DNA from 2 places in the Rahnella sp. PCH160 genome. Region 1 is predicted to be linked to the other one. Evidence: predicted binding sites of a transcription regulator. Region 1 holds the regulator's gene; the other holds the start of a gene.

Region 1 (3,425 bases):
GGATGGTCTGAACGGTATTTTCCAGACTTGACTGCATGTCATTGAGTAACGGAATCAGTTTGCCTGCACAATTTTTGCCGAACTCTTCGAGATAATGCGTCAGATCACCGCTGGCGATAACGGCGAAGTGATTGCGGATTTTATCCAGCGGTTTCACCAGCGCCATCACCAGATAGCGGTCAGTCAGCAGAAGAATAATCAGGCCGATGGAAAAAGCCGTCAGCAGGATGACTTTGCTGTAATAAGTCAGATGGTTGGATTTTGTCTGAGCAGCCTGAAAATCTGTGGCAATCTGCCCGCTGACCGTCGACATTGACGTGCCAAAATTACGGCTCAGTGCGGGAACCGTATCGTTGGACAGCTTGTTATAAGCATCAAAATTCTTGCTGCTTGCTGCCGCATACAAAGGTGCGACACCCTGTGTTACCAGCGTTTCCCAACTGGAGATCAGCTCCTGAACTGAAGCATCTTCCAGACCCGGATGCGGCGCCGTTTTAAAGCTTGTCAGAGCCTGAGAAAGGCCATCAAGGGATTGTTTTGCCGTATCAAAAATTTCCGGCCCTTTAGACGGGTCGGCCTGAAGCTGTGATACGGCACGGCTTAAGCGGGTAACGGTGCGAAAGTACTGATCATTTCCTTTGCTGATCAGCGCCATATTGTTGACCAGCTCAGAACTGCTCTTGGTATTTTGTGTCAACGTATTCAGTGAAGTGACGGTGTAAAGGGAGACCCCTGCCCACATGACGCAAAAAATGCCAAGAATGGTTAATAAAGCGGCCCTGATGGTGATATTTTTTAAAAACTGCACGATATGCCTCTCTCGAAACAAAGTTGTTTCTGGTCTGAGGATTGACGGGGATGCGGAGAATCAAGACAGGTAGCCAGCAGGCGTAAGCCCCCGGACATGTTTGAACACCTCTCCGGGCATCGATTTCTTTATTATGTTGAGATTCCTCTCGCATCATCTATCGGCGGGTTGTTCTTAAAATTTAGTATTGTGAGAACATATTTCTTAACTTTGCTTTTAACCTCAATGAATTTGAGGTTATTGACTGCGTTTGAAAGCACACAAAGGCGATAACACTTAAAAAGATTGCCCGATAAACTTATCCACCAGTTAAGAAGGCGAGCTGAAACATATTCTCCGCCTCGCGAGTTTGCTATCATCTGCGTTATTATTGCCTGCAATGCAGAGCACTTCATAGAGAACAAGAGGTTAGGTAATCTTATGGCCGTAGTAGGTATCTTCTTTGGATCCGATACAGGTAACACCGAAAACATCGCGAAAATGATCCAAAAGCAATTGGGTAAAGATGTTGCAGAGGTGCATGACATTGCGAAGAGCAGCAAAGAGGATCTGGAAAAATTCGATATTTTGCTGATCGGAATTCCAACCTGGTATTACGGTGAAGCACAGTGTGACTGGGACGATTTTTTCCCGACGCTGGAAGAGATAGATTTCGAAGGTAAGCTGGTGGCCCTGTTTGGCTGCGGCGACCAGGAAGACTATGCCGAATACTTCTGTGATGCGCTCGGTACCGTGCGTGACATCATCGAGCCACGCGGCGCGGTGATTGTGGGCCACTGGCCAACTGAGGGTTATCACTTCGAGGCATCGAAAGGTCTGGCTGATGATAAGCACTTCATCGGACTGGCAATTGACGAAGATCGTCAGCCGGAACTGACTGGTGAACGTGTCAGTGCGTGGGTCAAACAGATCACAGAAGAACTGAGCCTTTCAGAAATTATTGGCTAAAAACCCTGTTGGCCCTGAGGATTTATTCTACAATTGAAGGGCCAAACTATTACTGAAATTAACAATTTAACCGCTACAAAATTGTAACTTTCGGTGGTATCAAGGTACACTGAGTTCATCTGTTTTTTCTATCGATCAAGTCGTTGCATTATCGAATGTGACAAGCATTTTGTGATCTTTATTAACAGGCTACGTTTTTGAGAATCGGCACACTTCCTGAAAACGAAGAATCCTTAAACGACAAATTTTTGTGCCGCCGATGCCACAGGCTGCATGCCTCAACTTGATTAGCACATAGTAACAGGACTGAATCCGCATGACTGACAACAACACCGCACTGAAGAAAGCCGGCTTAAAAGTCACGCTTCCGCGCCTCAAAATCCTGGAAGTGCTGCAAGCGCCGGAAGGTCATCACGTTAGTGCGGAAGATCTGTACAAGCAACTGATTGATATGGGGGAAGAAATTGGCCTGGCGACGGTTTACCGCGTTCTGAACCAGTTTGATGACGCCGGTATCGTTACCCGTCATAACTTCGAAGGCGGTAAGTCCGTTTTCGAACTGACTCAGCAGCATCACCATGATCATCTGATCTGCCTGGATTGCGGCCGCGTTATTGAATTCCGCGACGAATACATTGAAGGCCGTCAGCGTGAGATTGCGAAGAAACACGGTATCAAACTGACCAACCACAGTCTGTACTTGTACGGCCACTGTGAAACAGGCGATTGTCGCGAAGATGATTCTTTGCACAATGATAAACCTGCGCAGTAATCTGCACGGTCAGTCCGAATGAATTAACCGCTGAAAGGCGGTTTTTTTATGCCTGTGATTCAGACAGCGAATTAAAAACACCACGCCCCGGCAAGCCGGGGCGTGGTGTTTCTTAACATCGACGTTAAGGTATCACGTCCTATCAATTCTCTGGTTTTGGCGAATTGTTAGAACGGATTTCCTGCCAGATTTTCCCGCAATCCGCCGCAAAAGCCTGACCGTCACCGGTTTTACGTGCCGTCAGGCAACGCTGATAATCCACCACGCGCACGGTTTCCTGTTCAGCAAACTGCTTGTGCGCCTGTTCCTGTTTCAGAACGTCAAGAACAGTCTGGCACGATGCCACTTTGTCCGGCGAGCCTTCTGCTTTTATGATGCAGTTGCTGTACGCCTGACGCAGTTTTGCATTTTCGGTTTGCGTTGCCGTTGGCGCACAACCGGCCAGCAGCAGGGAAGTCACGACAATTATCAGTAATTTATTCATCGGTTTTGTGTCCTCAGAAAATAGTGAATGGCGCGATAACGATGAATTTCACGTCTTTTTCATCCTGGAAAATGTTGCCGTAACCGCCGCCCCAGCTCGGGATGTCCGAGTGGTTGTCGTACTGGGTGTAATGCAGTTTGAACAGCGTGCCTTTCGCGCGGCCTTCCTGAATGGTGTAGAGCGCATCAAGGCTCCAGGCGCTTTCTTTCAGGCGCTGGCTCTGATCATAAGCTGGATTGGTACTCGGTTTGGCATCCCAGGCGTAAACATAAGAACCGCCCACCGCGAAGCCCGGCAGTTCCCATTTCGCCAGATCGTATAAGACACCTGCGTAAACGGCTTTTTCGCCATTGGCATTGAAGTCAGAACGGTTGTCCCACCACACATCAAGACGTCCGTTAGAAGAAGAATAC
Region 2 (3,425 bases), on a different contig from region 1:
CAGTGCGTTTGTGTTCCATATTCTTCTCTCAGTGTTCCGAAATTAACCGTCACGGATCCCGGAAAGGACGTGAATGATTCTCAATTCAGTGAAAGATATATCTTAGTAATATTTTATGCAACGACTTCAAAAAAAACCGGCCCTCGTGAAAAAGGCAGGTTGTCGGTTTTCGCAGCAGAACATTCTGTGTGGATTAACGCACTGCGCCGCGCAAAAACATGTCGACGGCGCTGCTTACCATCTGACGGATTTCCGCGATTTCCAGCGGCGCGGGGTTTCGCTGGTAAAGACGCGTGTTGGTTTGCGCGGTCACCAGTGCCAGAAATTGTACGGCGCGCAGATGAGCATCGGCCTGCACCAGTTGCCCTTTTTCCATCGCACTGGCCAGGAATTTTGCCAGGATATCGACGCTTTCCCGTGGCCCTGCATCATAAAACAACGTGCCGATTTCGGAATGACCAGACTCGGCGAGCACCATGCGGTACACCGCCAGCGCCGAGGCGTCATTGGTGAGCACCAGTAACATTCTCTCACCAAAACGGGTGAGGATTGTCTCGAGACCGGCATCCGCCCACGTTTGGGTCAGGTCGCTGACGGCGTCGGAAAGATGGCCCGTGGCATACGCTTTCACCACCGCCACCAGCAAAGCTTCTTTCGACGGGAAATAGCTGTAGAGCGTGGCTTTGGAGCCGCCCAGACGCCGGGCGAGTTCATTCATTGACGCGCGTTCGTAGCCGGTTTCCTGAAACAATTGCGCAGCGGCATCGATAATCGCCTCCCTGCGGGCTTCGGTGCGAACTTTCATCTTCTCTCCTGACGTTGCTTTGCAGCCCTGGTCAAAACCACGGCGACGAAACTGTACGGTACAGTTCCCTGATGACCCACTCTAACGACGGGTTTGCGGGTTGTAAAGCGCCCCCCGTAGCCCATTTTCCAGAGCAAATTGCAAAGATTTCGTTAAGAAGCACATTTTTATTTACCATTTTATTGATAACAATTATCAATATCATTATCATTCGCACAAAGCTGAAATGGGTAGGATGGTAAATAAACCCATATTTTATAAGGACAACGGCTTTTTCACGGAAGATCAAAGCAGATGACATGCGCGTCTGAATTTGTCGAAAGGCAGTAAATGCGAGCAGAACTTTAAAAATTAGTGCAGGACTAAAAACAAATGTTCAAATCCTTTACACAGCAGGGTTTGGTGAAAAACGTCATCTTCATGGGGACGATTCTCACTACCACTTTTAACGTAAACGCAGCGGAAGCCGTTAAAGACAATACCGATCTGACACAGAACACAGCGCAGTCTTCAGAAGCCATCAAAAAGAAACCGGTGGTGCGCAGTGCTAAAGATCTGGCACAGAACAATGAAGAAGTGATGACCGTCACCGGCGTCGCTCCGGATAAAACGCCGGGCTCAAAAACAACCATCACTGCGGCAGATATGCAAAAACGCGGCGGTAATGATTTCGGTACCATCATGCGTTATGAGCCACTGATCACCGCAACCGGTTCAAGTGGCGGCTCCGGCAACGGCAAAAGTGGTTTTGACCGTAACGGTTATACCGGCTACAACATCCGTGGTCTGGAAAGCAACCGCGTCGGGATCGACGTAGACGGCATTCCGCAGCCAAACGCCACCGGCCGCAGCTATGCAAGCCGTGCAGGTCTGGGCACATCCGGTATCGGCCGCGATTATATCGACCCGTACATGTACGGTCAGGTGGATATCGAATCCGGTGCCACCTCAGCCGACCGGGCGAATACCTCCATCGGCGGTGCCGTTTCCTTCCTGCCGAAAACGGCAGACGACTATCTGCGTCCGGGCAAAGAAACCTATTTCGGTTACCAGTCTGATTATGATTCTTCAGACCGTTCATGGCACAACGGCATCACTGCCGCGGCCGGTGACGAAACCCTGCGCGGCGTCGTGGCCTTCAGCCGTCGTGACGGGCAGGAAACCAGCAATAACAGCGGTACGCACGATGCTTACCCGGCGAACTGGCACTCCAACGCCATCATGACGTCCGGTATCTGGCAGCCGAACGATGAGCACAAATTTACCGGGACGCTCGATTACTACGAGAAAATCAACCACACCCATTACGATGCGTGGAACAGCGCAGGCAGCTCAATTCTGGGGACCGCACAGCAGCAAAGTAACACCCGCCGCTGGGGCGCAAGCCTGAAAGACGAATGGACGCCGTTCAACGATTACGTCGATGCCATCGTCACGAAAGTCTATTACCAGTACACCCAGGCGCACGACAATACCTACATGCCGAACGCCAGCAAGCAGATGATGAACGTCTATTCCAACTATGACGTGAACACCTACGGTGCGGAAACCAGCTGGCTGAAAACGCTGGGCCGTTATGAGCTGAGTGCCGGTATTAACGGTCGTATCTCTAACACCGAACGCCCGTTCCGCGAAAGCCCGGATCAAAGCGTTTACACCACCATCATGCAGCCTGAAGCCAACAGCCGTTCTTATGTTCTCGGCGGCTTCCTGCAAGACACCATAAAGTTTGACCTCGACGGCCATAACTTCTCCATCGTGCCTGCGGTGCGTGTGGCGTACCAGAATACGAAAGCAACAGACCTGTCAGCGCTGTCGAACAGCACCGTGTCTGAAAGCCAGGTTTCGACTCTGTACGGTAAAGCCAACGCCGATACACAGGTTCTGCCATCACTGGCGTTCACGTATGACATCACGCCTAAGCTGATGACTTACCTGCAATACCGTCGTGGCGCGCAGTTCCCGGATGCCAGCCAGCTTTACGGTTCCTGGAACCTCGGTTCTTCTTATGCCGGTTCGCAGCAGTATGCGCTGATTGGTAACACCAATCTGAAAACCGAAACCAGCAACAACTTCGAATGGGGCATGAAAGGCGAAGCCACTGAAGGCGTGACCTTCAAGACTTCCGTGTTTTACAACACGTATAAAAACTTCATCGCCAACACCCGTTACACCCGTGCAGGAAGCCCGGGAATGTTCACCAACGTCCCTTCCAATATTTATACGATTTATCAGGCAGAAAACCGCGATGAAGCGTTTATCTACGGTGGCGATCTGAGTACCAAAATTAACTACGGTACATGGTTTAGCAGTGTAAACGGTCTGAGCACCACCTTCGCACTGGGCTACGCCAAGGGTGAATCTAAATCCAGCTACGAGGGCGATAAATACGTCGACATCGACAGCGTGCCACCAATGAAATTTGTGGCCGGGGTGGCCTGGGATGACCCGTCAGGCATCTACGGAACGGCGCTGACCGCGACCTTCGTGAAAGGTAAAAAAGCCGAAGCGACCAACCGCCAGAGCTACACCAACGCCGGTACGGCGATCACGGATTCCACCACCGAATACATGAACGTTCCGGGCTACGGAATGGTTGATGCAACGGCCTACTGGAAAG

What was found. The regulator Fur, encoded in region 1, represses iron uptake genes when iron is present. The targets are predictions, from matches to a motif close to ATAATAATGAGAACNACTATCAA.
Region 2: the regulator Fur is predicted to act here: its motif matches at 988-1,010, upstream of ACM5QY_RS24695 (TonB-dependent receptor domain-containing protein).

The regions. Positions count from the first base shown of each region.
Region 1 is NZ_JBLOGT010000001.1:4,502,724-4,506,148, forward strand. Features, by position in the region: gene ACM5QY_RS21030 (methyl-accepting chemotaxis protein) at 1-808, opposite strand, end outside; gene fldA (flavodoxin FldA) at 1,229-1,756, shown strand; gene fur (ferric iron uptake transcriptional regulator) at 2,073-2,528, shown strand; gene chiQ (ChiQ/YbfN family lipoprotein) at 2,671-3,012, opposite strand; gene chiP (chitoporin ChiP) at 3,026-3,425, opposite strand, start outside.
Region 2 is NZ_JBLOGT010000002.1:387,477-390,901, forward strand. Features, by position in the region: gene ACM5QY_RS24685 (siderophore-interacting protein) at 1-19, opposite strand, end outside; gene ACM5QY_RS24690 (TetR/AcrR family transcriptional regulator) at 194-805, opposite strand; gene ACM5QY_RS24695 (TonB-dependent receptor domain-containing protein) at 1,178-3,425, shown strand, end outside.